Regions from separate parts of the Herbaspirillum sp. BH-1 genome, predicted to be linked through region 1. Evidence: predicted binding sites of a transcription regulator. Region 1 holds the regulator's gene; each other region holds the start of a gene.
The links. Region 1 encodes sigma-54, which starts transcription at its own class of promoters, with help from an activator protein. Its sites were predicted from a motif close to TGGCANGNAANCTGCTTT; they were not measured.
Positions count from the first base shown of each region.

Region 2: HBH1_RS11660 ([protein-PII] uridylyltransferase) is a predicted target of sigma-54. The motif match lies at 3,364-3,381, and genes of this name have one in related genera.
Region 3: HBH1_RS07100 (acetyl-CoA acetyltransferase) is a predicted target of sigma-54. The motif match lies at 8,154-8,171, and genes of this name have one in related genera.

Region 1 is NZ_PKOI01000011.1:32,735-42,612, reverse strand. Features, by position in the region: gene mdeB (alpha-ketoglutarate dehydrogenase) at 1-445, shown strand, start outside; gene HBH1_RS15350 (SDR family oxidoreductase) at 612-1,370, shown strand; gene HBH1_RS15345 (helix-turn-helix domain-containing protein) at 1,457-1,870, opposite strand; gene HBH1_RS15340 (UbiX family flavin prenyltransferase) at 1,870-2,472, opposite strand; gene grxD (Grx4 family monothiol glutaredoxin) at 2,508-2,819, opposite strand; gene hpf (ribosome hibernation-promoting factor, HPF/YfiA family) at 3,192-3,554, opposite strand; gene HBH1_RS15325 (RNA polymerase factor sigma-54) at 3,713-5,203, opposite strand; gene lptB (LPS export ABC transporter ATP-binding protein) at 5,271-6,011, opposite strand; gene lptA (lipopolysaccharide transport periplasmic protein LptA) at 6,014-6,637, opposite strand; gene lptC (LPS export ABC transporter periplasmic protein LptC) at 6,689-7,297, opposite strand; gene HBH1_RS15305 (KdsC family phosphatase) at 7,294-7,848, opposite strand; gene HBH1_RS15300 (KpsF/GutQ family sugar-phosphate isomerase) at 7,848-8,876, opposite strand; gene HBH1_RS15295 (monovalent cation:proton antiporter family protein) at 9,223-9,878, shown strand, end outside.
Region 2 is NZ_PKOI01000007.1:79,566-89,443, forward strand. Features, by position in the region: gene pyrH (UMP kinase) at 1-85, opposite strand, end outside; gene tsf (translation elongation factor Ts) at 401-1,288, opposite strand; gene rpsB (30S ribosomal protein S2) at 1,426-2,166, opposite strand; gene map (type I methionyl aminopeptidase) at 2,485-3,309, shown strand; gene HBH1_RS11660 ([protein-PII] uridylyltransferase) at 3,464-6,016, shown strand; gene HBH1_RS11665 (pseudouridine synthase) at 6,126-6,872, shown strand; gene HBH1_RS11670 (cyanophycin metabolism-associated DUF1854 family protein) at 6,958-7,443, opposite strand; gene HBH1_RS11675 (cyanophycin metabolism-associated ABC transporter) at 7,448-9,724, opposite strand.
Region 3 is NZ_PKOI01000004.1:68,753-78,630, reverse strand. Features, by position in the region: gene ilvC (ketol-acid reductoisomerase) at 1-329, opposite strand, end outside; gene HBH1_RS07130 (sigma-54-dependent Fis family transcriptional regulator) at 400-1,554, opposite strand; gene HBH1_RS07125 (LysR family transcriptional regulator) at 1,745-2,647, shown strand; gene HBH1_RS07120 (SDR family NAD(P)-dependent oxidoreductase) at 2,742-3,542, opposite strand; gene HBH1_RS07115 (SDR family NAD(P)-dependent oxidoreductase) at 3,554-4,324, opposite strand; gene HBH1_RS07110 (TRAP transporter large permease) at 4,447-6,330, opposite strand; gene HBH1_RS07105 (TRAP transporter substrate-binding protein) at 6,415-7,449, opposite strand; gene HBH1_RS25070 (hypothetical protein) at 7,622-7,792, shown strand; gene HBH1_RS07100 (acetyl-CoA acetyltransferase) at 8,232-9,413, shown strand; gene HBH1_RS07095 (acyl-CoA synthetase) at 9,561-9,878, shown strand, end outside.

The DNA.
Region 1 (9,878 bases):
GAAGGAAGCAGTGGCCGCCGCCGCGTTGCTGCAGCAGCACTGGCAGATCGAGGCCGAGGTATGGAGCGTGACCAGCTATACCGAACTGGCGCGTGATGGCGTGGCGGCGCAGCGCAACCAGCGTCTGTCGGGCGCGCACCCGCTGCCGTATGTGACGCAGCAACTGCAGGGCAGCGCTGCACCGGTCATCGCGGTGAGCGACTACATCCGTACCTTGCCGGAGAGTATCCGTGCCTTCGTGCCGGCGCAGTATGTGACCCTCGGAACGGATGGCTTTGGCCGCAGCGACACGCGGGTGAACCTGCGCGACTTCTTCGAGATCGATGCACGCTGGATCGCCTATACGGCGTTGTGCGCGGTCTGGGGAGAGGATCGTGCGCGGCTGGAGGATGCAGCGCGTACGCTGGGTATCGATACGGCCAAGCCGCTGTCGAGCACGGTCTGATGCACAAGTACCGGGATACATGAAAGGCAGGCCCAGGGATTGAAAATCCTTCATCTGGCCGCGCCTGGTGTTTGTTATAGTGGAAACCGCCCGTGCATCACGGGCGGTTTTTTTTATCCGCCGACGATGCAGGTTCCGTCCATAAGATCATTGAGGAGTCAACACGATGGCTGCACCCAAACGTATCGCGCTGGTGACCGGCGCAGGCTCCGGCATCGGCCGGCAGATTACCCTGGCGCTGCTGCGCGAAGGCTATGGCGTGGCCCTGGCCGGACGTCGCCAGGATGCGCTGGAAGAGACCGTCAAACTGGCTGGCGAACACGGTGCCAATGCGCTGGTGGTGGCAACCGACGTGACCGATCCGGCCTCGGTCAAGCATCTGTTCGCACAGACCCGGCAACGCTTCGGCCGGCTCGACATGCTGTTCAACAATGCCGGCATCTTCGCACCGCCGGTATCGCTGGAGGAGTTGAGCGTGGAGCAGTGGAAGGCAGCGGTGGACATCAACCTGACCGGTGTCTTCCTGTGTACCCAGGAAGCCTTCCGCGTCATGAAGGAGCAATCCCCGCGGGGTGGGCGCATCATCAACAACGGCTCCATCTCGGCCCATGCGCCGCGTCCGTTCTCGGCCTCCTACACGGCCACCAAGCATGCCATCACGGGCCTGACCAAGGCCACCTCGCTGGATGGTCGCGCCTATGACATCGCCTGCGGCCAGATCGACATCGGCAATGCCTCCACCGACATGACCACGCTGATGAAGAAAGGCACCTTGCAGGCCGACGGCTCCACCAAGGTCGAACCGACCATGGACGCCGAGCATGTAGCCAAGGCCATCCTCTACATGGACAGCCTGCCGCTGGATGCCAATGTGCAGTTCATGACGGTGATGGCGACCAAGATGCCCTATATCGGGCGGGGTTGATTCTTCCCGGCGGGATCGGAAGTGAAGAAGTGGCCGCGGTTGTGTACTGCGGCCATTTTCATTGGTGTTGTTCGGGCAAGCCGCGTCTAGCCGATAAAGACCGATGCACCGACGCCGAAGCGCTGGGCCAGTGCCTTGACCTGACGCAGATTCAATTCGCGCTTGCCGCGCAGGATTTCGGAGACCACGCCTTGTGAGCCGATCTCGGGCAGGTCGGATTGTGTGAGCTGATGTTGCTCCATCAGGAATTGCAGGACATCCACAGGAGAGACCTGCTGCAACGGGAAGTGCTTGTCGTCGTATTCGGCAATGAGGCTGCCGAGTGTATCGACCAGATCGGCCAGAGGGTGCTTTTCATTGCCGGCACCGGCGTCGAGCAATTGATTCAGGGTGGTGACTGCGCGGTCATAGTCATCATCAGAACGAATCGGCCGCAGCGGGATGAGAGACGACAAGGCCGCAAAGTGCGAGGTGATCTTGTCCATCGCACTTTTTTCCATCAGTCAGCTCCACCCTTCATGCCTTGCCATTCGGGAGTGAGCTGCATGGAAATCCCGAACATGTCCAGCACGCGCCCGAGGGTGTGATCGACCATCTCTTCCATCGAGGCCGGGCGCTGGTAGAAACCGGGCAGCGGCGGGAAGATCACACCGCCCATCTCGGTGACGGCGGTCATGTTGCGCAGGTGGGCCAGGTTGAAGGGCGTTTCGCGCACCATCAGTACCAGGCGACGACGTTCTTTCAGGACCACGTCGGCGGCGCGGGTGATGAGGTTGTCGGAGAGACCATGCGCCACGGCGGCCAGGGTCTTCATCGAACAGGGTGCCACCACCATGCCGGTGGAGGCGAAGGAGCCGCTGGCGATGCAGGCGCCGACGTCGCGCACGTGATGCACCACGTCGGCCAGGGCTTCGACCTCCTTGCGCCGCATGTCCAGTTCCTGGTGCAGATTGAGCACGCCGGCTTCGGAAATCATCAGATGGGTTTCCACCTGACCATGCTTGCGCAGGTGCTCCAGCAGGCGCACGCCATAGATCGCCCCGGTCGCACCGGTGATGGCGACGATCAGACGCTGGCGTGGCGGACTGGAAGTGGAACTCACAAGAGAAACCGGAGCAGGGCAGCGATGCGCCGGGTTTAGCCCTTGATCAGGGTCTGCAGTTCGCCCGAGGCGTACATCTCGCTCATGATATCGGAGCCGCCGACGAATTCACCCTTCACGTACAGCTGGGGAATGGTTGGCCAGTTCGAGTATTCCTTGATGCCCTGACGCACGTCGGCGCTTTCCAGCACGTTGACGGTAACGATGTTCTCGGCGCCGCTGGCCTTGAGCAGCTGGATGGCCTTGCCGGAGAAGCCGCATTGCGGGAACTGGGCGGTTCCCTTCATGAACAGCACGACAGGGTTTTGGGTCACGGTTTCTTTGATCCAGGATTGGACGTCGCTCATGGCTATGCCTTTAAAAATGGGATTGCCGACATTATAGGGAAAAGCCGCCGCTCGCGTTGAAGTCGGCAGGGTTGCGGCGTGGTTGGGGTGTCGTCCGGCATTGCTTGGTGGAAATCATTTATACGATTTCCCTTTGGACCTTGCCACCAAGATGAGGGCGGGAGGAGCCCCTTCAAGTCTCATTACGGGCCGCGTCGGGAGAACAACGGCGGTGATGGACGCGGGATCACTGTTTGCCACAGGAAATGAAACCGACCCCGGCGCCGCAAAATGAAAAAGGGCGCTTGCGCGCCCCTTCCTCATGAGATTCCCACCTTATGCGTCACGCTGTCGTTGCGCACCCGCCGGCAGGAATGGTCCCGGGTCCTTGTCTTATGCCGCGCCAGCCACTGCATCAGTGGGGGTATCGTCGGGCAGACGCTTGGCCATGGAGTGATGCTCCTGCAAGCGGTCCTTGTGCTTGATGACCTGGCGGTCGAGCTTGTCGATCAGGGCATCGATGGCGGCATAGAGGTCGTGCGCAATGCTTTCCGCATGTAGATCCTTCCCCTTGATGTGGACGTTGATTTCCGCTTTTTGGCGCTTTTCCTTTTCTGTGAGTTTATCTACGCTCAGGATCACGCTGACGTCGATCACGTTGTCGAAATGGCGCTTGATACGGGCCAGCTTGCTTTGCACGTATTCCCGGATGGCGGGGGTCAGTTCGAGGTGGTGTCCACTGATGGTCAGATTCATACAAGACTCCTATCGTGAGGTCACTGGAGGTTCGTGCGATGCATCGTCTACAGCTGCTGTACCACGGGCACGGTCTTCGTGTCGGATGGCATGGGCACCAGGTAGGGATGCTTGCCTGAACACAGCAACGGTACTGCTACAGAAAAACTGAGGAAAGCTCAGAGGGACTTGCGGAGATTGACTGGCGGAATCTTCAACACTTCGCGGTATTTGGCGACTGTGCGTCGCGCGACCACCATGCCTTGTTCTGCCAGCATATCCGCAATCTTGCTATCGGATAATGGGGTCTGCGGGTTTTCGGCTCCTATCAACTGTTTGATCAGCGCCCGTATCGCGGTGGAGGAGGCTTCGCCTCCGGTTTCAGTCGCGACGTGGCTACCGAAGAAGTACTTCAACTCGAACATGCCGTGCGGCGTGAGCATGTATTTCTGAGTTGTCACGCGAGAGATTGTGCTCTCGTGTAGACCCAGTGTATCAGCAATTTCACGCAGCACAAGGGGCCGCATGGCGACTGCGCCATGTGAAAAGAAGTTTCTTTGACGTTCGACAATAGCCTGCGCGACTCGCAAAATTGTATCGAAACGTTGCCGCATGTTCTTGATGAGCCACTTGGCTTCCTGCAACTGGGAAGACAGCGATCCTTCGCCCTTGGCCTGCTTGAGCGCACTCGCATACATCGCATTGACGCGCAGCTTGGGCATGACCTCATGGTTGAGCATGACCTGCCAGCCGTTCTTTGTCTGTTTGACAATCACGTCCGGCACCACGTAGTCCGAAGCATCGCGCGCGAATTCGGCGCCCGGATGCGGACGGCACTGACGGATCACCGTCTGTGCTTCGCGCAGGTCCTCGTCATCGCAATCGAGGGCCTTCTTGATCTTGTTGAAGTCGCGTTGCGCGAACAGCGGCAGGTAATCCTCGACGATCCTCAAGGCCAGCTTGCGGGTGACGAAGGGCACCTTGGGCAGGCGGCGGATCTGCAGTGCCAGACATTCACCGGCACTGCGCGCACCCACCCCGGCCGGGTCCAGGCTCTGCAGCAGCTTCAGCGAGATCGACAGTTCTTCCAGGTCAACGCCCAGCTCTTCCGGCAGGCGCGCGAGGATGTCTTCCAGCGGTTCTTCGAGGTAACCACTTTCGTCCAGCGCATCGGTGAGCAGTTCCAGCAGCGCACGGTCGCGGTGCGTGCGGGCGGTGACCCGGATCTGTTCCAGCAGGTGTTCGCGCAGGGTCAGCTCATGCGCTTCCAGTTGCGGGCGGGCATCGTCATCGTCGGGCGACTTGCCACTGCGCGCCACGTCGTCGAAGCTCCAGTCGGATTCCCCGCTGACGCCGCTCTCGGGGCTGTTGTCCTGGTAGTCGAAACTGGCTTCGCCATCGGTAGCGGCAGGAGCTGCTTCGTTGCCGCTGTCGCCAGCGGGCTCGGCCACTCCGGTGGAGGGCGCCGAAGAGACCGCGCCATCGGCCAATAGGCGCACCGAATTGTCGAGCGCGTCGTCCAGGCGTTCGAGCAGGGGATTGTCGGACAGGATCTGTTCCAGTTCCTGGTGCAGTTCCAGCGTCGACAGTTGCAGCAGCCTGATCGACTGCTGCAGTTGCGGCGTCAATGCGAGGTGCTGCGAGGTACGTAACTGGAGCGACTGTTTCATCTGTCTTTCTGGGAGCGGCGTGGCCCGCTGGTTGCAATACCGTTGTACGGCCGATGGACGGTGGGTGCTACATGCGGAAGTGTTCGCCCAGGTATACCCGGCGCACCGATTCGTTGGCGATGATCTCTTCCGGGTTACCGCTGGCCAGCACCGTGCCCTGGTTGATGATGTAGGCGCGGTCGCAGATACCCAGGGTTTCCCGCACGTTGTGGTCGGTGATGAGCACGCCGATGCCGCGTTCCTTGAGGAAGCGCACGATGCGCTGGATTTCGATCACTGCAATCGGGTCGATACCGGCAAACGGTTCGTCCAGCAGCACGAAGCGCGGATCGGTGGCCAGTGCGCGGGCGATTTCCACGCGGCGGCGTTCGCCACCGGAGAGCGACAGTGCCTGGCTCTCGCGCAGCTTTTCGATCTGCAGTTCATGCAGCAGGTTGTTCAGGCGGCCCTCGATTTCATCGCGCGAGAGCGGCTTGCCGTCTTCCTGGCGCAGCTCCAGCACGGCGCGGATGTTGTCTTCCACCGTCAGCTTGCGGAACACCGAGGCTTCCTGCGGCAGGTAGGACAGCCCCAGCGTGGCGCGCTTGTGGATCGGCAGGCGCGAGATGGGCGAACCGTCCAGATCGATTTCGCCACCGTCCGAGGGGACCAGGCCGACGATCATGTAGAACGAGGTGGTCTTGCCGGCACCGTTGGGGCCAAGCAGGCCGACCACTTCGCCACTACGCACTTCCATGGAGACGTCACGCACCACCTGGCGCGCACCGTAGCTTTTCTTCAGGCCGCGAACGACCAGTGAGCTTGCCATCGTTACTGGTCCTTTCCGTTCTGACGGCGCTGGGCCGGTGCCGGCGTAGCGGGCTGTGCGGGCGTGGAAGGCTGGGAGGCATCCGCCGGAGGCGGGTTCTTGGGCTGGATCACGGCAGTGATGCGTCCTGCCCCCGGCTTGCTTTCGCCGCTGGCGGTGTTGTTGACGGAGTAGAACTCGGCGCGGCTGTCATAGGAAATGAATTCGCCATTGACTTCGTCAGTGATGCGGCTGCCATCCATGCGCTGGATGTGCGCGCGCTGGAACAGCTTGGAGACCTCGGTCTGCTCGGAATACTCGATGCGTTCGGCCTGGCCTTCGATCCACAGGTTGGGGCCACCATCGCGCTTCTGGCGGAAGTTCGCCAGTGCACCAGGAGCCGCGTACAGCACCGCATTTTCATAGCCGTACTGGTCGGTCGTGAGTACCACGCGGCCTGCCTTGATGATCAGGGTGCCGCGGGTCATGACGACGTTGCCGGTGAAGGTCTTCACCTGGCGCACGTCGTCGTAGACCATCTGGTCCGCCTCGATGTTGGTGGGCTTGGTGGAGTCCGCCTTCTCGGCGTGGGCCACGCCGCACACGGCAGCCAGCATCAGCATCGGCAGTAAGAGTGAGCGTTTCATGGATTTCCTGTCTGGTCGGTTCTTGGCGTTTTTATCGTGGGGACAACCGGTTTAGCGTTTCTTCGGCGTGGGCTCGTAATAACCGCGCACATTGCCGAACAACTGCACAACCTGGGTGGCGTTGTTGGCCAGCATGCCCACTCCATTCAATCTGGTGGTGCCCATCGTCATTGCAACCGGTTTGTCGGTCTTGACGATCTCGTCATCGGGCAGCAGCAGCAGGTATTCCGAGACCAGATGCATCGGCGCACGGCCGTTGGCGGCGCCACGGATGGCGTTGGCATTGCCATACATGTGGATCTGGGTCTGGTCGTCGGTCACGCGTGCCGTGTCGGAATACAGTTCCATCGGAGGCTTGTCCTTGTCCAGGCTGTGCACCACCGGCTTGGTGATCTCGAAGGAGTCATCCAGCGGGAAGTGGACCATCTTGGTCCCGGAAACGTCATAGCGCGGGAGGCCCGTGGGACCGAGTTTCACGTAGTTGAAGTTTTCCAGGTAGTAATCGGGTTTGCCACGTGGGCGCTGTACTGCGTGCTGGTCGCTGGAGGCACGCAAGGCCTGCAGTACCCAGAAGCTGCCCAGGGCCGCGCCGATCAGGATCACCACGATCACCGCCAGCCGGATGCGCTCGGCGGCGCGTTCTCCGCTGCGCCCGCTCATGCCAGGTACGGCGCCAGCGCCGCCTCGTAGTTGCCCTGCGCGGCCAGCACCAGGTCGCAGACTTCGCGCACGGCGCCGTTGCCGCCAGTGGCCTGGGTCACGTAATCGCAGCGCGCCTTGACCTCGCGGTGACCGTTGGCCACGCACGCCTTGAAGGCGACGCGGGTCAGAACCGGCAGGTCGATGATGTCGTCGCCCAGGTAGCCACATGCGGCCGCCGTGAGCTGGGTGTGCTGCAGCAGTTGTTCGAAGGCCTGGCGTTTGTCGTGTACGCCCTGGAACACGTGGGCGATACCGAGGTCGCGCGCGCGCCGCAGTACATAGGGCGACTGGCGTGCGGTAATGATGGCGGCGGCCGTGCCGAACTGTTGCATCATCTTGATGCCGTGGCCATCGAGGGCGTTGAAGCGCTTGAAGGCCTCGCCCTCTTCGCCGTAGAACAGGCCGCCGTCGGTCAGGACGCCATCGACATCGAAGATCATCAGGCGAACGCCGGCTGCCTTGGCGAGGGCGTCCGGCGGCAGGGAGCTGGTGAAGGCGGACGCGGTCATCAGATTACCTTGGCGCGGGTCAGGTCATGGATGTGCAGCGCGCCCGTGAGGACGCCCTCGGCATCGGTGACCAGCAACTGGTTGATACGGAATTGTTCCATCAGCTGTACGGCGTCCACCGCCAGCCGATCCTGGTTGATGCTTTGCGGCTGGGCGTGCATCACTTCGGCGATGCTGAAGCTGGTGAAATCCTGGCCCCGCTCCAGCAGGCGGCGCAGGTCACCATCGGTGAATACGCCGATCGGCCGGAACTGCTCATCCACCACGGCCGTCATCGCCATGCCCTTGCGCGTGATTTCCATCAGCGCGGCCGATAGCGAGACATCCGGACGCACCGCCGGGATGGCCTCGCCACTGCGCATCACGTCGCGCACGTGGGTCAGCAGGCGGCGGCCCAGTGCGCCACCGGGGTGGGAGCGCGCGAAATCTTCTTCCAGGAAGCCGCGGGCGTCCAGCAGCGACACCGCCAGCGCATCGCCCATGGCCAGCGTGGCCGTGGTGCTGGCGGTGGGGGCCAGGTTCAGGGTACAGGCTTCCTTGGCCACGCCCACGTTGAGGTGCACCGCCGCCATCCGGGCCAGGCTGGAATCGTCATTGCCGGTCATGGCGATGATCACGGCACCCATGCGCTTGATGATGGGGACGATCGCCAGCAGCTCGGCGGTTTCGCCGGAGTTGGAAATGGCGATGAAGACGTCCTTGGGGGTCACCATGCCCAGGTCGCCATGGGAGGCTTCGGCCGGATGCATGAACAGCGAGGGGCTGCCGGTGGAGGCGAGCGTGGCGGCGATCTTGCGGCCGATGTGGCCTGATTTGCCGATGCCCGAGACCACGGTGCGGCCCTGGCATTGCAGCACGGCCTGCACGGCTTGTGCCAAGGGCTCGGCGCTATCGTCGCGCAGGCGGCTCTTCAGCGCCAGGATGGCATCGGCTTCGATCTGCAGGGTCTGGCGCGCCAGCTCGACGGCACGGCGGGCAGCCTCGGCGGAAAAAGATGCAGATGTGGTTTTGTCATCGGTTACACTCATAACCGAAGTATAAACGAATTAGCAAAGCAAAAAACTTGCCAGATGTAAGGGAATGCTGTTGAGCTTGATATAAGGTGCAGGATTGCGACGCACCGCAACATGCTCGCCAGGGGGGGAATCACTGCCGGTTCCGGCAGCACTGAAGAAGGCGGGGCGCAGGGCGCCGGCATCAGACCGGCATCAACCAGGAGCCCGGCTACGCCAACCAGCATGCACCGTTGCGGCCCGCCTCCGCCACCCGCCGCGGTGAGCTGCGGTGAACACCCTCCCGCGCTGCCTTGCTCTGGTGCGTTGTCAAATTGCTCATATTCACTGCGTTGCATTGTCATAAGAAACTAAACAAGCCATGTTTTCCGGACTGGAACTGACACTCTTCCTTCTGGCTGCGGCGGTGCTGGGCGTGGTCGCCTTCCGCATGATGCAGTTGCCGCCCATGCTGGGCTATCTGGTGGTGGGCATCATCATCGGCCCGCACGGGCTGGCCTTCGCCGAAGACAATGAAACCACCCACGCCCTGGCCGAGTTTGGGGTGGTGTTCCTGATGTTTTCCATCGGCCTGGAGTTTTCCCTGGCCAAGCTGTCGGCCATGCGCCATATCGTCTTCGGGCTGGGCGTGGCGCAGGTGGCCACCACCATCGCTGCCACCATGGTGATGGCCTGGGGCTCGGCCATGGTGCTGCCGCAGTTCATCAACGTGAGCTGGCAGGCGGCCTTCGCGCTCGGCGGCGCCCTGACCATGTCATCCACCGCCATCGTCTCCAAGCTGCTGACCGAACGGCTGGAACTGGAAACCGAGCATGGGCGCCGCATCATGGGTGTGCTGCTGTTCCAGGATCTGGCCCTGGTGCCGCTGTTGATCGTGGTGCCGGCGCTGGCCAACAACTCCGGCAACATCATGGTCACACTGGGTTGGGCCGTGGGCAAGGCGATGGTGGTGCTGGCGCTGCTGCTGTTCTTCGGCAGCAAGCTCATGCGTGGCTGGTTCCGCATCGTGGTCAAGCG
Region 2 (9,878 bases), on a different contig from region 1:
CGCGATTGATACCGTAGGCGTCGTCGCCCATCAGTGCTTCGCCGGAGAGTTTGAGGAGTACGCGCTTATAAGCAGGTGTTGTCATTGCAGGGCTCCGTGTTCTTTCCGATGTTGAATTGCTTGTTGACGCGTCGGCACTCGCTGTCACCCGACGAAACGGCGCGATTTCGTCATCTGGATGTAGCCCGAACGCATGAGGGGGTTACTGCTGCGCCCTACTCTATTGCCACTACGACTGCCATTGCTTCCATGCTGTTGCCATTGCTACTTGCACCCTGTCCACCGCACCTGCCATCGGATCACCCGGCAGCCGACCCAGAGGATAGATGCAGCCTTCTCCGAAAGTTCCCGGGGACCGGCTTAAAAAAACGGGCCTCTCGGCCCGTTTTTCTTGCAACGCTTACTGAGCTTGTTTCGCTGCAGCCACTTGCGCAGCCACTTCGGCGGCGAAGTCGTCCTGCTTCTTCTCGATGCCTTCACCCACCACGTACATGGCGAACGACTTGACGGTCGCATTGGCGGCCTTGAGCATCTGTTCGACGCTTTGCTTGTCGTTCTTCACGAAAGCCTGGTTGAACAGGGAGACTTCCTTCAGGTACTTCTGCACCGAACCGTCCACCATCTTGGCGACGATCTCGGCCGGCTTGCCGGATTCGGCAGCCTTCAGGGCGGCGACCGAGCGTTCCTTCTCGATCAGGTCGGCCGGCACTTGCTCGGCCGACAGGGCGACCGGCTTCATGGCGGCGATGTGCATGGCCACGTCCTTGCCCACTTGCTCGTCGGCACCGTCGAACTCGACGATCACGCCGATACGGGTACCGTGCAGGTAGGAAGCCAGCTTGCCGCTGGTTTCGAAACGCTGGAAGCGACGGAACGACATGTTCTCGCCGATGCGGCCGATCAGTTCGGTACGCAGTTCTTCCAGGGTCTTGCCGTCGGCCAGCTTGCAGGCGCCCAGGGCAGCCACGTCAGCCGGGTTCTGCTCGACCACCAGCTTGGCAGCGGCTTCGACCAGACCGATGAACTCGTCGTTCTTGGTCACGAAGTCGGTTTCGCAGTTCACTTCGACCAGCGCGCCGACGTTGCCGGCGATGTAGGTCGAGATCACGCCTTCGGCGGTGATACGGGAAGAAGCCTTGGAAGCCTTGCTGCCCAGCTTGACGCGCAGAATCTCTTCCGCCTTGGCCATGTCGCCACCGGCTTCGGTCAGCGCCTTCTTGCATTCCATCATCGGCGCGTCGGTCTTCGCGCGCAGATCGCCCACCATTGCTGCGGTAATTGCCGCCATACTATTCTCCTGACTTGGAGGCATCCCGCATCCTGCGGCATGCCCGAAACTCGAAAATTGAATCAAAAAAAAGGGGCCACTGCGTCACTACCCGCTGTCACCCCTTTTTGTACTACCGTACTACCGGAAGAGCAGAATCAAGCCTGCTCGACCTCGACGAATTCATCGCCCTTGACTGCTTCGACCACGTCGTTGACGGCGTTGGCACGGCCTTCCAGCACGGCGTCAGCCATGCCGCGGGCGTACAGTGCGATTGCCTTGGCGGAGTCGTCGTTACCCGGGATCACGTAGGTGACGCCTTCGGGCGAGTGGTTGGTATCGACCACGCCGATGACCGGGATGCCCAGCTTGGCGGCTTCGGTGATGGCGCCCTTGTGGTAGCCGACGTCGATGACGAAGATGGCGTCAGGAATGCCACCCATGTCCTTGATGCCGCCGATGGCCTTCTGCAGCTTTTCCTGTTCACGGCTGAACAGCAGGGCTTCCTTCTTGGACAGCTTCTCGACGGAACCGTCTTCGACTGCTGCTTCCATGTCCTTCAGACGCTTGATCGAGGTCTTGATGGTCTTGAAGTTGGTCAGCATGCCGCCCAGCCAGCGCTGATCGACGTAAGGCACGCCAGCACGTTGTGCTTCGGCCGACAGGATTTCGCGCGCTTGGCGCTTGGTGCCGACGAACAGGATGGTGCCGCGGTTGGACGACAGTTGACGCACGTACTTCTGCGCCTCCTGGTACATGCCCAGGGTCTTTTCCAGGTTGACGATGTGAATCTTGTTGCGGTGGCCGAAGATGAAGGGGGCCATCTTGGGGTTCCAGAAGCGGGTTTGGTGACCGAAGTGGACACCGGCTTCCAGCATTTCGCGCATGGTAACGGACATGAATTTCTCCAGGGTTAGGTCTGGAATCCGCTCGGTCATCCGGCTCATGCAGCCAGACACCCTTTTAGCGAACGGATTCGCGTTTCAAAAAGATTTACAACACATATTGCCAAAAAGATATGAAGATTCATTCCGCACACCGATTCCAGCAACCGACCTGTGGTTTCAGATCAGCCCGGCATTCTACTCGACCCTGCCCTTTTGTTCAAGTAGCACATCAAATTGCTATCTGACCTGCTGCCATGGCCGGCAAAACAGAAAATACCCCCGTCGTCTATAATCCCGACTTGACGATTTTCTAGCGAATTGCGATTCATCATGGGCAATATCACCATCAAGACCGCCGAAGACATCGAAGGCATGCGCGTGGCCGGCCGCCTGGCCGCCGAGGTGCTGGACTACATCACCCCCTTCGTGAAGCCCGGCGTCACCACCGGCGAGATCGACCGCCTCTGCCACGAGTACATGACCAATGTACAAGGCAGCATCCCGGCCCCGCTCAATTACTGCCCTCCCGGCTACACCCCCTACCCCAAGGCCATCTGCACCTCGCTCAATGACGTGATCTGCCACGGCATCCCCGGCGACAAGGTCATGAAGAACGGCGACGTGCTCAACATCGACGTCACCATCATCAAGGACGGCTACCACGGCGACACCAGCCGCATGTTCTTCCTGGGCGAGCCTTCCATCCTGGCGCGCCGACTCACCGAGATCACCTACGAATGCATGTGGCTGGGCATCGCCAAGATCAAGCCGGGCGCCCATCTGGGCGACATCGGCCACGTCATCCAGCAGCACGCCGAAAAGGCCGGCTATAGTGTGGTGCGCGAGTTCTGCGGCCACGGCATCGGCAAGGTCTTCCACGAAGAGCCGCAGGTGCTGCACTATGGCCGCCCCGGCACCCTGGAAAAGCTGGAAGCCGGCATGATCTTCACCGTCGAACCCATGATCAACGCCGGCCGCCGCGAAATCCGCGAGATGGGCGACGGCTGGACCATCAAGACCAAGGACCGCAGCCTGTCGGCGCAGTGGGAACACACCGTCCTGGTCACCGAGACCGGTTTCGAAGTGCTGACCGTCTCGCCCGGCATGCCGGCGCCGCCGGCCTTCATTCAGAACCAGGTCGCTGCCGCGGCCTGAGCGAATGATGGCGGGGCAAGCAACGGTGACGCCACCTGCCCCGCCCGCAGTTTCCGGCATGAAACCTGCTAAGGGCTCGGGGCCGCATGGGGATGCGGCCCCGTCCGTTGTTGGCGCTACCCCGGCGCCCTGCCTCCTTTGATCGAATCCACCGATGCCCACTCTCGCCATCACGCTCAAGAAACAGCTCAAGGCCGCGCGCCAGCAAGCCATCGATGTGTTCCAGTCCAATCACAAGACCGAGCAACTGCTGGCGCAATTGCGCCGCAATGTCGATGAAGCGCTGACCAAGGCCTGGGAAGAACTGGGCATGTCCGGCAATGCCGCGCTGGTGGCCGTGGGCGGCTATGGCCGTGGCGAACTGTTCCCGCATTCGGACGTGGATGTACTGATCCTGCTGGACCAGGCACCGGACGCCGCCAAGAAGGAAAAGCTGGAATCGCTGGTGCAACTGTTCTGGGACATCGGCCTGGAAATCGGCCACAGCATACGCACCATCGACGAATGCCTGGACGAATCGGCGGCCGACATCACGGTCCAGACCAGCCTGCTGGAAGCGCGCCTGGTCACCGGCAACCGGGCCCTCTTCAAGCGCCTGCAGGAGCGCTACCACGCCGCGCTCGACCCGCTGACCTTCTTTCAGGCCAAGACCCTGGAAATGCGCCAGCGCCACGTGAAATATGAAGATACCCCCTACAGCCTGGAACCCAACTGCAAGGAAAGCCCCGGCGGGCTGCGCGACCTGCAGGTGATCCTGTGGGTGGCCAAGGCAGCCGGCCTGGGCAATTCCTGGGGCGAACTGGCCGAACACGGCATGCTGACCTCCACCGAGGCGCGCCAGTTGCGCCAGAAGGAACGCGCCTTCAAGGATATCCGCATCCGTCTGCACATCCTCACCGACCGCCGCGAAGACCGGCTGGTGTTCGATATCCAGACCCAACTGGCCGAAACCTTCGGCTTCAAGACCACCGATACCCGCCGCGCCAGCGAATACCTGATGCAGCGCTACTACTGGGCCGCCAAGGCGGTGACCCAGTTGAACACCATCCTGCTGCAGAACATCGAGGCCCACCTGTTCCCGCAGCAGGCGGTGCCACGCCAGATCAACGAGCGTTTCAACGAGGTCAATGGCTTCCTCGACATCGCCCACGACAAGGTCTTCGAAGACACCCCCTCGGCCATGCTGGAGGTGTTCCTGGTGCTCTCCGAGCATCCCGAGCTCAAGGACATGTCGGCCCGTACCATGCGCGCGCTGTGGCATGCGCGCTTCAAGATCGACAATGCCTTCCGCAACGATCCGCACAACCATCGCCTGTTCATGCAGATCATCCAGAGCAGGCGCGGCATCACCCATGCCCTGCGGGGGATGAACGCCACCAGCGTGCTGGGTCGCTACCTGCCCAATTTCCGCCAGATCGTCGGACAGATGCAGCACGACCTGTTCCACGTCTACACGGTGGATCAGCACATCCTGATGGTGGTGCGCAACGTACGCCGCTTCACCATGAGCGAGCATGCCCACGAATACCCCTTCTGCAGCCAGCTGATGGCCAACTTCGGCCAGCCCTGGGTGCTGTACGTCGCCGCCCTGTTCCACGACATCGCCAAGGGGCGCGGCGGTGACCACTCCAAGCTGGGCATGGCTGATGCGCGGGCCTTCTGCCTGCAGCATGGCATCTCCGAAGAGAATACCGAGCTCATCGTGTTCCTCGTCGAACAGCACCTGGCCATGTCGCATGTGGCGCAGAAGCAGGACATGTCGGACCCCGACGTCATCACCGCCTTCGCCCAGCTGGTCAAGGACGAGCGCCACCTGACCGCGCTCTACCTGCTGACCGTGGCCGACATCCGCGGCACCAGCCCGAAGGTATGGAACGCCTGGAAGGGCAAGCTGCTGGAAGACCTCTACCGCATGACCCTGCGCGTGCTGGGCGGCGAAGCACCCTCGGCCGACCGCGAGCTCAAGAACACCCAGCAGGAAGCCATCAAGACGCTGCGCCTCTATGGTCTGCCGGCCGACGCCCACGAACAGCTCTGGAAGCAGCTGGATGTGGCCTACTTCCTGCGCCACGACGCCTCCGACATCGCCTGGCAGACGCGCTGTTTCTACGACAAGGTCGATACCGGAGTGCCGCTGGTGCGCTGCCGCCTGGCGCCCATCGGCGAAGGCGTGCAGGTGGCGGTCTACACGCCCGACCGCCCCGACCTGTTCGCGCGCATCTGCAGCTACTTTGATGAAAAAAGCTTCAGCATCTTCGACGCCAAGATCCACACCACCCGCAACAACTACGCGCTGGATGCCTTCCTGATCAATGCCCCGGTGTTCGCCAAGAACTACCGCGACATCATCAACCTGATCGAACACGAACTGGGCGCCCTGCTGCAGTCGGAGCAGCCGCTGCCGCCCCCTTCCAAGGCCCGCCTGTCGCGGCTGTCGCGCACCTTCCCGGTCAATCCCTCGGTGGACCTGCGCCCGGACGAACGCGGTCAGTACTACCTGCTGTCGGTCTCGGCCAATGACCGCGCCGGCCTGCTGTATTCGATCTCCAACGTGCTGGCCAAGTACCGGATCAACCTGCACACCGCCAAGGTGATGACCCTGGGCGAACGGGTGGAAGACGTGTTCCTGATCGACGGCCCCGGGCTGTCCCAGCCGCGCAACCAGATCCTGCTGGAAACCGAACTGCTGCAGACCCTGCGCATCTGACCTCGCCCGTACCGGCAGGGCCGCCGCCAGTCTGGCGCGCCGGCCCTGTCGGCCTTACAATCTCACCCTCGCCGCTGGCCGGCTCCCCGTTTTTCGCAAGGCAATTCCCATGACTGAACCCGTACGACTTTCCAAACGCATGTCCGAACTCGGCCTGTGCTCGCGCCGCGAGGCCGACGAATGGATAGAAAAGGGCTGGGTGCGGGTCGATGGCGTGGTGGTATCGGTGCTGGGCAGCAAGGTGTTGCCGCACCAGAAGGTGACCGTGGAACGCCAGGCCAGCGCCGAACAGGCGCAGCGCGTGACGATCCTCCTCAACAAGCCCATGGGCTATGTCAGCGGCCAGGCCGAGGACGGCTACAAGCCCGCCGTGGTGCTGGTCAACGAGCAATCCCGCTGGGTCGAAGACCAGACCGACATGCGCTACCATCCGCGCCAGCTGAAGAGCCTGGTACCGGCCGGGCGACTGGACATCGACTCCGTCGGTCTGCTGGTGCTGACCCAGGACGGCCGCATCGCCAAGCAACTGATCGGCGAAGATTCGGCGGTCGACAAGGAATATCTGGTGCGGGTGCAATACACCCGCCCCGGCAAGCTGCCCGAATCCGATCTCAAGCGGCTGAACCACGGCCTGATCATGGACGGCAAGCCGCTGCGTCCGGCCAAGGTGGCCTGGCAGAACGAAGACCAGTTGCGCTTCACCCTGCGCGAAGGCAAGAAGCGCCAGATCCGCCGCATGTGCGACATGGTGGGATTGAAGGTGATCGGCCTGAAACGCGTGCGCATTGGCGGCGTCAAGCTGGGCGACCTGCCGGTGGGGCAATGGCGCTACCTGCGACCTGACGAAAAGTTCTAGAAGTTCAGATCACTACCCGCAAACGAGAACGGCCCTGACTCAACATCAGGGCCGTTGCTTTTTCCAGCAGAACAAGGAAAAGGGATCAGAGGAAACGATCCAGGATCTTGCGGCTGGGCTTGTCCAGCGCCTTCTGGTCGCGGATCAGGAACTGGATGCCATGGCTGTCGGCGATCAGGAGCGCCGGTGCCGCGAGACGACGGATATCCTCCTCCCCCTTGAGAGTGAAGGTCGTGGTGCCACGGGTGGTCTGTACGGTCCAGTCGCTGGGCGTGGCGAAGGTCGAGACGCTGACGATACGCTCGATCTCGGGCATGAATTCGCGGCTGGCCAGCTCTTCCTCGATCAGCTTGCGCGCGTTTCCGGCGAGCTCATCCAGCGTATCGATCCAGGCCAGTTCATGGCCATCGCTGCTGACCAGCGACAGACCGTGATCCGGCGCCGACACCGGAAATGCACGCACCGGAATCACGTTCTCATGGGCGACACCATCGACATCGGTGAGCACCAGGCGGCCGAAGCTGTTGCGTTGCAGTTGCCAGGACGGCTGGGCAATAGTGGTGGTCGTCATGGCTTCAATCGCCCTTCTCATCGTCGCTCACCGACACCTCGGCATCCCCGTCCGGGTTGCGCGCCTGCGCCTGGTAGAGCTTGTAGTAATGCCCTTCGCGGGCCATCAGTTCTTCATGGTTGCCGACCTCGACCACCTGGCCGCGATCCAGCACCACCAGACGGTCGGCCTTGCGCAGCGTGGACAGGCGGTGGGCAATGGCGATCGTGGTACGCCCCTGCACCAGGTTGTCCAGGGCTTTCTGGATTTCCTTTTCGGTGGTGGTATCGACCGAGGAAGTGGCCTCATCCAGGATCAGGATGCGCGGATCGATCAGCAGCGCCCGCGCAATCGAGATGCGCTGGCGCTCGCCGCCCGACAGCGCCTGCCCGCGTTCGCCGACCAGCGAGTCGTAACCCTGCGGCAGGCGCAGGATGAATTCGTGGGCATGGGCGGCACGGGCGGCAGCGATGATTTCCTCGCGGGTGGCCTCGGGCTTGCCGTAGGCGATGTTCTCCGCAATCGTGCCGAAGAACAGGAAAGGCTCCTGCAGCACCAGTCCGATGTTGCGGCGGTATTCGGAAATCGGCAGCGAACGGATGTCCACGCCATCGATGCGGATCGCTCCTTCGGAGACATCGTAGAAGCGGCAGATCAGGTTGACCATGGTCGACTTGCCCGAACCGCTGTGTCCGACCAGGCCGATCATCTCGCCCGGAGCAATCGACAGGCTCATGTTGCGGATCACCGCGCGGTTGCCGTAGCGGAAGCCGATATTGCGTACTTCGATGGCACCCTGCACCTTCTCCAGGTGCACCGGGTTGGCCGGTTCCGGCACGCTGGAGACGTGATCCAGGATGTCGAAGATGCGCTTGGCGCCGGCGGCCGCCTTCTGGGTGACCGACACGATGCGGCTCATCGAATCCAGGCGCGTGTAGAAGCGACTGATGTAGGCCAGGAAGGCCGTCAGCACACCCACCGTGATCTGGTTGCTGGAGACCTGCCAGATACCGAACACCCATACCACCAGCAGACCCACTTCGGTCAGGAAGGTGACGGTCGGCGTAAACAGCGACCAGATCTTGTTGACCCGGTCATTGACCATCAGGTTGTGACGGTTGGCCTCGCGAAAGCGCGCCACTTCCCGCTTTTCCTGGGCGAAGGCCTTGACCACGCGGATGCCGGGGATGGTATCGGCCAGCACGTTGGTCACCTCCGACCAGATGCGGTCGATCTTCTCGAAGCCGTGGCGCAGACGGTCGCGCACCACATGGATCATCCAGGCGATGAAGGGCAGCGGCAACAGGGTCACCAGCGCCAGCCAGGGGTTGATGGAGATCAGGATGGCCGCCGTCATGATGATCATCAGCACATCAATGGCGAAGTCCAGCAGGTGCAGCGAAAGGAAGACGCAGATGCGGTCGGTCTCGGAGCCGATGCGGGCCATCAGGTCACCGGTCCGCTTGCCACCGAAATATTCCTGCGACAGCCGCAGCAGGTGCGCATAGGTGGTGGTGCGCAGGTCGGCGCCGATGCGCTCGGACACCAGCGCCAGGATGTAGGTGCGCGCCCAGCCCAGGCCCCAGGCCAGCAGCGCCGCGCCCAGCAGGCCTGACAGATAGAGCGTGGCCAGATGGGTATCGATGGGCGTGCCGTTCTGGAACGGGATCAGCACGTTGTCCATCAACGGCATGGTCATGTAGGGCGGCACCAGCGTGGCCGCCGTCGAGGCCAGCGTCAGCAGGAAGCCCAGCAGCAGCGACCCCTTGTAGGGCTTGGCAAAACGCGAGAGGCGGAACAGCGCCCAGGTGGACGGCGGCGCCTCCTTGGTCTCGGGGCAGATGGCACAGGTTTCCTGGCCTTCCGGCAGGACTGCCTTGCAGGTCGGGCAGACGTCGCCCTCTTCCTCGACCTGCACGCCCGAGGCCAGCAGGTCGCGTTGCTGCTCGAACAACTTGATCAGACGCAGCGCCTGCGGGTTCTGCGCCAGCGTGTAGCGCCAGGCCGCCAGGCGGCCGGTGCCGTCGCACAGTTCCAGCGTGCCCACGCCGGCGTGGTCGTGGTGCTTCATTTGCAGATCGGCCCCGTAGGTCCATTCCTGCCAGACGCGACCGTCGGCAGAGCTGGAGAGCAGGCGGCGTTCGGTCGCCAGCACCAATGAGCGGGAGAATTGCAGCTGGGCGTCCAGGTCCAGCTCCAGCCAGGCCAGCACGGCTTCGCCGGGCGCCAGGCGGGCAGCAGTTTCCGTTTGCCAGCGCTCGGGCAGGCTGGCGGTCGCGGAAGGATGTGAGTCAGTAGTCATGTAACGGCAACGTTGAGGCCCGAAGTGAGCAGTTTGGCTATTGTTTTATGGATGAGCAGGTCGCGCCGGACCGCTTGCAACGCCTCAGCGGCGAGCAGCGCGCGATTATAGCGCAGCGTCCCGCAGCCCCTGCCTGCGTCGCGCACCCCGGATA
Region 3 (9,878 bases), on a different contig from region 1:
TTGAAGCCGTGGGCGAAGGCGACGGTGGCGCCTTGCTTGGCGAACGGTGCGACGTTCTCGGCATAGACCTGGCCGATGTTTTCGTCGGGCAGCAGGATCATGATGACGTCGGCGTCCTTGACGGCGTCGTTCACTTCAGCGACCTTCAGGCCGGCCTTCTCGGCCTTGGACCAGGAAGCGCCACCCTTGCGCAGGCCAACGGTGACCTTCACGCCCGAATCCTTCAGGTTCAGCGCGTGGGCGTGACCTTGCGAACCGTAACCGATGATGGTCACGTTCTTGTTCTTGATCAGCGAGAGATCAGCGTCCTTGTCGTAGAAGACTTTCATGAATTTCCTAAAGAAGTTGGACAGGGACCGCACTGGCGGTCCGCCTATCGTTTATATGATTTAGATCGTTTCAGGCCACGGCATAAGCCGGCATGGCCTGGTCACGTACGTGCGGGATATCCAGTTGCCTCAGCTTGCGGTAGAGCGAAGCACGGCACATTCCCAGTTGCCGCGAAGCGGCGGAGATGTTCCAGCGACTGCCATTCAAGGCAGCGATAACGCGCGAGCGCTCGTCCCGGTACGGATCGCCGGTAAGCACAACGGACGTGGCGTCCCCTTCGGCTCGTGACGCGAAGGGGCGGATCTGGGCGGTGCGGCCGATGGGATGGACCTGGGCCAGCGGCACCGCCTGGAATTGCATCAATTCTTCGGGCAGGTCGCGCAGCTCGATGCGACCTCCATTCATCACCGCGCAGCTGTAGCGGATCACCGCATGCATCTGACGCAGGTTGCCCGGCCATGGATAGGCCAGTAGTCGCTGCAGGGCCGCCGGGGCGATGACGTTCTCGTCGGCAGCCTCCCCCAGCTCGTCGGCAATCATCTGCATCACCAGCCGGCGACGGTCGGCACGTTCGCGCAGGGCTGGCAGTCGCAGCACGCCACCCGCGACACGGTAATAAAGGTCTTCGCGGAAGCGTCCCTCGCCGATCAGCGTCTTCAAATCCTGGTGGGTCGCGCAGATCAGTTGCAGATCGACCGATACCGGTCGCATCGCCCCCAGCGGGATCACCTCGCGCTCGGACAGCACCCGCAGCAGCCGCGTTTGCAGGGCGAAGGGCATGTCGCCGATTTCATCAAGGAACAGCGTGCCGCCATCGGCCTGCTGCACCTTGCCCTTCATGCCGCCTGGCAGTGCGCCCGAGAAGGCCCCCTTGCAATAACCGAACAGTTCACTCTCGGCCAGGCTTTCCGGGATGGAGGCGCAATTGACCGCCACCCACGCCGCCTGGCGACGCGCGCTGTAGTCATGCAGCGCGCGCGACAGGTATTCCTTGCCGGTACCGGTCTCGCCCAGGATCAACACCGGAATGCCGCGATCGATCAGGCGCTTGCCGCGCTCCACCAGATCGCGCATGAGCTCGTCACCCGCGGCCAACTGGTCGATGTCACGGTAGCGCGGCGCGGTGCGGGAAGCAGCGCAGCGGTGGCTGCGGGCAGTATGGGCAGTATCGGCGGTCTGGACGTCACTCTCAGCCATGGGCTGTTCTACCGGGGGTGTCGGCATGATGGTCTCCTGTCTTGAACTGCTTTTCTGTCGAGCCGTCTTCCCTCGGAGCGGCTCTTTATGCGCGGGGTCTGGCTTGTGGCCGGCCCGGAGAAGTGTCGCAATGGCACGTCTGCGGCAAAGAATAGCCAGACAATCTCATGACTTCCAATACAATGTACAGACAGAATCAATACCTTGAAGGTATCAAATGATCGAGTTGAGACACCTCACCTATTTCCGCACCGTAGCAGAAACCCTGCATTTCGGACGCGCGGCGGAGCTGCTGCATATCTCGCAACCGCCGCTCACACGGCAGATTGCGGCCCTTGAAAGGGAACTGGGCGCGCAATTGTTCGACCGCAGCAAACGAGCCATCCAGCTGACCTCGGCCGGCAAATATTTTTATCGCGACACCACAGAAATTTTCAAGGCACTGGAGCGTGCCAAACGCAATGTCTCATCATCGAGCACCGGCAAGAGCGGTGCGTTGAAGGTGGGGTTCATGATGTCCTCGGCCTACAACATCCTGCCGTCGGTGACGCGCCACTATTCCGCCGCCTATCCCGAGGTGGACATGCGCCTGACCGAATACGTCCCCAACCTGCTGGCCACCGACATCGAGGATGAGAAGGTGGATGTGGGCATCATGTACCGCCCGGAGGACTGTAGCCGCCTGGACAGCCACACCATCTATGCCGAGCCCCTGCTGGCGGTGCTGCCCCGCGAGCATCGCCTGGCCGGCAAGGAGGCCATCTCCGCTGCAGAACTGGCGGATGACCCTTTCGTCAGCATCCCCCGTACGATCGCGCCGGTGGTATTCGACCTCATCATCAACCACTGCCAGTCGCGGGGTTTCCGCCCGCGCATCGTGCTGGAAGCCAATCTGCAGCAGACCATCGTCAACCTGGTTGGCGAAGGCCTGGGTGTAGCCCTGGTACCGACTTCGATGCAGGCCATGCACCTGGACACTACCGTCTTCAAACCCCTGATCGACGCGCCACTGGTCGAAGTCGCCGTGATCTGGAACAAGGAGAATACCAATCCCTGTATTCGTACCTTTGCCGATACGGCGGTGGAGGTGTGGCGGAAGATGCAGCCAACGGCGCCATAAAAAAACCCGGACGCTCTTGGACGCCCGGGTTCAAACCGCGGCAGGTCGGCTTCCACGCCCGCTCGCCTGCGGCCAACAAACAAACCTGCTCAACTCATCCGGCGCAGCGCAGCGACAGCCCTCCATCCACGATCAGGTCCAGTCCCGTGATGTAGCGCGCGTTATCAGATGCCAGGAACAGCGAGGCATGCGCCACGTCCCAGGCGTCGCCCATGAAGCCCATCGGGCATTGCGCATTGCGCTTGGCGCGCATCTCTTCGATATCGCCCCCATAGGCGGCCTTGAGCGGCTCGCGGATCATGGGCGTATCCATCATGCCCGGCAGCACGCAGTTGGCGCGGATGCCCATGGGCGCGTACTGCATTGCCACGTTCTTGGTAAATGCCAGGATGGCGGCCTTGGTCGCGGTATAGCCGAGGTAGGGAAAGCCGATCCAGCGCAGTGCCGCCAGCGAGGAGATGTTGACGATGGCGCCCTTCTTCTGCTTTTCCATGATGGGCAGCACATGCTTGTGGGTCAGGAACAGGCTGGTCTGGTTGACCGCCACCAGGCGGTTCCAGCTCTCTTCGCTGGTCTCCACCGGTCCGCCGGTTTCGGCAATGCCGACATTGTTGTGCAGCACATCCACCCGGCCGAAGTGATCCATCGCGGCATCGGCGATGGCCTTCACGTCGGCGCTTTTTGAGACATCGGCCGCCAGCACTTCACAGACCCCGCCCTCGCTGCGGATGATTTCGCGGGTCTGCAACGCGGCTTCGATGCTGCGATCCACCGCCAGCACCCGCCCGCCTTCACGGGCATACAGCGCGGCAGCGGCCTTGCCGTTGCCCCAGCCTTCGCCCACCGAACCGGCGCCGGTCACGATGATGACCTTGCCTTCCATCAGCTTGTCCATGGTGGCCCTCCTCAGATCTCAAGCACGCCGCCGGCGACGAAGCCGCCATCCACCGGTACCACGTGACCGGTGATGTAGGACGACTCTTCGGAGGCCAGGTAACTCACGGCCGAGGCGATCTCGTCGGTGGTGCCGTAGCGCCGCATGGGCACCAGGCGGTAGTAGCTCTCACGGGTCTGCTCGGAATGCATGGCCTGGGTCATGGGGGTATCGACCGGACCGGGGGCGACGCTGTTGACGGTGATGCCGTATTGCGCCAGTTCGATCGCCATCTGGCGCGTCAGGCCGATGACCGCGGCCTTGGAGGTACCGTAGGCAGTGCGGCCGGCCCCGGCGCGGATGCCCGAGATGGACGAGATATTGACGATGCGGCCCCATTGCTGCCTGACCATCAGACGCGCCGCATGCTGGCCCGCCAGCAGCACGCCGGTGACATTGACGTTCATAGTCTGCAGCCAGTTGTCGAGCGGGTAATCGAGGAAGGAGTAGGTGCGCGCCACGCCGGCATTGTTGACCAGCACGTCGCAACGGCCATAGTCCTTCTCGATGTGGACGAAGGCGGCCGCGATGGACTCCGGATTGCCGAGATCCATCTGCAGGGCGGCTGCGCGGTGACCGGCGGCCACCAGCGCGTCGGCAGTCTGCTGGGCCGCCTGCAGGTTGATGTCAGCCACCAGCACGGTGTGGCCCTTGGCCGCCAGTTGCTGGCAGATGCTGGCGCCGATGCCCATGGCTCCGCCCGTCACGAGCGCCACGCGGGCGCCGCTATCATTGCGATTCATATTGTCTCCGTGGATGTTGGCGGCCCCGGGAAGGGATGGGGTAAGGGGCCGCCGTATTCTAAGTCGTCGTTGGCAAATCAATCATGGACATTCCCTGATCGCTCGCATGACCGGTGAGTGGATCAGAGGAAGCCGATGGAAATCCAGGGCACGAAGGCCACCACCAGCAGCGCCACCACGAGCGCGGCCAGATAGCCCCAGACCCGGTTGAAGACGCCGTCCGGCGAGACCTTGCCGATGGCGCAGGCGGCATAGAAGCCGACGCCGAAGGGCGGTGCGAACAGGCCGATGCCCATGGCCAGGATCACCACCATCGCATAGTGCACGTCATGCACGCCCAGCGAACGCGCCACCGGGAACAGCAGCGGCCCGAACAGCACGATGGCGGGGATGCCTTCCAGCAGGCTGCCCAGCACGATGAAGATGACGATGGTGATGAGCAGGAAACCCGCGCCGCCACCCGGCACACCCTGCATCAACGCCACCAGCTTGGAGGAGAAGCCCGACTGCGTCAGCGCCCAGGCCATCGCGGTGGCCATACCGATGATCAGCAGGATGGCGCCGGACAGCGCAGCGGCTTCGATCAGCATCGGATAGAGGCGCTTGAAGTTCAGGTGCTTCATGAACAGGTGCATGATCAGGCCGACCACTACCGTGTAGGCCACGCCGATGGTGGCGACCTCGGTGGCCGTGGCCACGCCCTCGATGACGGCCACGCGGATCAGCATGGGCAGCGCCAGGGCGGGAATGGCGGCAATCAGGGTCTTCATGATCAGCGACATGGGTGCGCGCGGCACGTCCGGCATCGGCTCGCGGCGGGCGCGCATCCAGCACACCACGGCGATGGCGATGGTGGCGATGGCCGCCGGCATCAGGCCACCGATGAACAGCGCCGTGATCGAGACGCTGCAGACCGCGCCGATGGTGATCAGCACCAGGCTGGGCGGGATGGTCTCGGTCATGGCGCCGGAGGATGACAGCAGGGCCACCAGTTCTTCCGGCTTGGAGCCGCGTTTCTTCATTTCGGGGAACAGCGCCGGCGCGATGGCCGCCATGTCGGCCGCCTTGGAACCGGAGATGCCGGAGACCAGGAACATCGCGCCCAGCAGCACGTATTGCAGGCCGCCGCGCACATGGCCCAGCAGGGCCGCCATGAAATCGATCAGGGTCTTGGCCAGACCCGACATTTCCAGCAGCGAGCCCAGCAGCACGAACAGCGGTACCGACAGCAGGATCAGGCTGGACATGCCTTCGTCCATGCGGCTGACCACGATCATCAGCGGCGCATTGGTCGCCAGGGCGAGATAGGCCATGGTGGCGGTACCGAAGGCGAAGGCGATGGGAATGCCACCAGCCACGCACACGCCAATCAGCAGCACGAAGAACACAATCAGGTTGTAGTTGCCCATGGCCATCAGGGCCGGCTGCGCCAGCCACAGCGCACCCGCGATCACGGCCACCACCGCCAGCGCCGAGAGCAGCAGGCGCATGGTGGTCAGGGCGGCCATGCGCGAGACGGCCGCCAGCAGCATCAGGATGGCGCCCACCGGCAAGGCGGCAGCGCGCAGGCCGTCGGGAATTTCCAGGGCCGGGGTGGTGATGGGCATCTGCTCGACCGCATGGTCCAGTGCCGGGTGGATCACCATCAATACGAAGATGCAGACCACCAGCGCCGCCACCGTTTCCAGCCAGATGCGGCCTTTCTCGGAACACTTGTTGATGATGGCGGTGAGCCGCATGTGCTCGCCACGGTCCAGGGCCAGCACGGCGCCCAGCATGGACAGCCAGATGAAGAGGATCGAGGCCAGTTCATCGGACCAGACCAGGGGGTCATGCAGTGCGTATCGGTAGATCACGCCGGTCAGCAGCACGATCGTCTCGGCCAGCACCAGGCAGGCGGCCAGCGCGCCCACCACATGCATGACCATGCGGTTCAGGCCCACCAGTGCGCGCGCGAACGGATTCATGTTGACCGGGGCGCGGTAAGTCATTGCAGCTTCCATCATCAAGCTCCAGCGAAAAAAGTCGGGGCGGATGGCGCCACGGCCCGCAGCGGGCGGTGGCGTCATCCGTTCAGGCCGGACGGGGCGTCAGGCCAGCTTGCCGGTGTACTTCTCCAGCAGCGCCCAGGGCTCGTCGCCGAACTTCTTCTTCCATTCGGCGTAGAAGCCGGCGCTGCGCAGCTTGGCGCGGAAGGAATCGGCGTCGGCATTGTTGAAGGCCAGACCCTTGCCCTTCATTTCCTCGACCAGCGAGTCGTTGAGCTTGCGCACGTCGGCACGCTGGTTCATGCCGGCTTCGTTGATGGCGCGGGTGACGATGTCCTGCAGGTCCTTGGGCAGCCGTTCGAAGGACTTCTTGTTGCCCAGGAACCAGAAACCGTCCCACATGTGGTTGGTGATGGAGCAGTACTTCTGCACTTCGTACAGCTTGGCCGTGGAGATGATGGCCATGGGGTTTTCCTGGCCTTCGACGATCTTGGTCTGCAGGGCCGAATACACTTCGGCGAAGTTGATCGAGGTCGGCGCCGCATCGAAAGCCTTGAACATCGAGGTCCACAGCGGGCTCGGCGGCACGCGCAGCTTCATGCCCTTGAGGTCGTCGGAGGTCTTGATGGGACGGGTGCTGTTGGTGATCTGGCGATAGCCGTTGTCCCAGATCTTCTCGAAGGCGAACAGGGTGGATTTGGCTTCGATCTGCTTGCGCACATGGGCGCCGAGTTCACCATCCATGGCCGGCCAGACCTGGCTGTAATCCTTGAAGGCGAAGCCGATGCCGGAAATCTGCGCGGCAGGCACCAGGGTGCCCAGGATCAGCGGCGAGAGGGTGAAGAAATCGATGGCGCCGGCACGCACCTGCGAGAGCATGTCGGTATCGGTACCCAGCTGGTTGTTGGGGTAGAGCTGCAGCTCGATGCGGCCCTTGGACTGCTCGGCGATGGCAGCGGCCATTTCCTTGGCGCGCGCATTCATCGGGTGGGTCACCGGCAGGTTGTTGGCGTACTTGAAGGTGAACTCGGCCGCATGGGCGGAGGTGCTCACCATGCCGGTGGCGGCAGCAGCCGAGGCCACCGAGGCGGTCTTCAGAAAATGACGGCGCGTGAATTTACCAGTGGATTGATCCATCTGTCTTGTCTCCTGTTTGTCTGTTTGTATTTATGAATCTGCTGATTCCGGTGCCACTCAGCTGCCGCGAAATCCTGGCGTGCAGCCCCCTGTATCCGGGTTGTCAACACTGCCCATGCATCGATAGAGCAATTAGGATGCCAAGCCGTCGGAGCGGGCCGACGCGATGGCGATGTCCCTCATGGTCATCTGCATTGCGCCTGTATTCTCTGCGATAAAGGCTGCGCAGGACAAGGGCGCGGGCAGCGCCGCCTACAATTTATTTGATGCCGCCCTGCTGCGACACCTGTCGCATGCGCTGTCGCCAACCTGTCGCAGGGATGTCGCAGGTGTCGACATCTGAGGCGCTGCTGCCGGGCAATTTTTTTGTGTTGCGGCGCAATGATTTACGTTAACGTAAAGTCCGTGCTATCTTCATCCGGTCGGTCGCTGGCGTAGCGGTTTCCTGCTCAGCAGGATTCAGCGCCGCCCCGTGGTCGATCTTATTGACGACGCAACACCGCATCAGAATCAACAACAAAGCGAGAGCCGGCGCGCCTTTGCGTCGAGCTTTCAGGAGACGGGCAAGAGGCCGGCCCGGGCAGGGGCACACCCCGCCTGCGGCCGTCGGCGACCAATGGCACCTCACTCTTGTGGCAATCGCATGGCGACGGCGACGAGCTTGCTGCACGTGGCAATTGCATTGGCACTGCAGTGGAAGACATTGGCACCGAATTTGCATATTGCCCCCGTGTGAACCGGAGCGACCAGGCTCCACCGACCAAGTCTTACAAGGACACACCATGACTGCTTCTGCATCCTCACCCTGCATCACCGGCTGGCACCATTCCCAATTCGGCAAGCTCGACGGCATCGATCCGGAAGTGTTGATCGGCCAGGTCGCCAAGGCCGCCATCGAACATGCCGGTCTGCAACCGGTAGACATCGATTCCATCCACGTCGGCACCTTCAATGCCGGCTTCCTGTATCAGGACTTCCCCTCGTCGCTGGTCATGAATGCGCTGCCGCAGTTGCGTTTCAAGCCGGCCACACGCCTGGAGAATGCCTGCGCCACCGGCTCGGCGGCAATCCATTCGGGCCTGCAATCGATCAAGGCGGGTGAATCGAAACACGTGCTGGTGATCGGCTTCGAGAAGATGACCGAACTGGCGACCCCACAGGTCGGCGAGGTCTTGCTCAAGGCCTGCTACGCCAAGGAAGAAGCGGGCATCCCCGGTGGTTTCGCAGGCGTGTTCGGCAAGATCGCGCAGAGTTACTTCGACCGCTTTGGCGACCAGTCCGACGCACTGGCCATGATCGCCGCCAAGAACCACAAGAACGGCCTGTCCAATCCCTATGCCCACATGCGCAAGGACTTCGGCTTCGATTTCTGCCGTACCGTTTCCGAGAAGAACCCGTTCGTGGCCGGCCCGCTCAAGCGCACCGACTGCTCGCTGATCTCGGACGGCGCCGCCGCCCTGGTGATCAGTGCCGCCGACGTGGCCAAGTCCATGCCACGTGCCGTGCAGTTCCGCGCAGCGGTGCATGTGAATGACTACCTGCCGCTGTCGCGCCGCGACCCGACCCGCTTCGAAGCCGCCGAACTGGCCTGGAAGAATGCGCTGGGTCAGGCCCGACTGTCGCTCAATGATCTGTCGCTGGTGGAAACCCATGACTGCTTCACCGTGGCCGAGCTGCTGGAATACGAAGCCATGGGCCTGGCCCCGCATGGCCAGGGCGCGCGCGTGATTGCCGAGGGCATCACCGCCAAGGATGGCAAGCTGCCGGTCAATCCGTCCGGCGGTCTGAAGTCCAAGGGCCATCCGGTGGGCGCCACCGGTGTCTCGATGCACGTGATGGCGGCCATGCAGGCGGCCCATGATGCTGGCGACATGCAGATCGCCAATGCGCGCTATGCGGGCGTGTTCAACATGGGCGGCGCGGCCGTGGCCAACTATGTGAGCATCCTGGAGCGCGTGAACTGATTGCAGTTGCAAATTTCCGCTTGAAGGGTGCAACACCGCGTCGTTCGCTGCACCAGCGAACGACGCGCAGGAACATGAAGTATCAAGAAGAACAAGAACGAAGCGCCACGCCAATTTCCATTAGAACGAATCGGGACGAGTGAGACGATGTTAACGAAAGTGATGAACCTGGGCCGCCTGCTGTCGGACGTGGCGCGCCGTTTTCCGGATGAGCCGGGTCTGATCCTGTCGCAGGGCAATACCGATGGCAGCGACAGGCTCATCTCCTGGAAGCAGATCAACGACCGCGTCGATGCGCTGGCCCACGCCCTCACCCGCCGGGGTGTGAAGAAGGGCGACAAGATGCTGGTCCATTCGCGCAACAACCAGCAGATTTTCGAGAGCGCCTGGGCCGCCTTCAAGATGGGCATGGTCTGGGTCCCGACCAACTTCCGCATCACACCGCCTGAAGCGGCCTACCTGGGC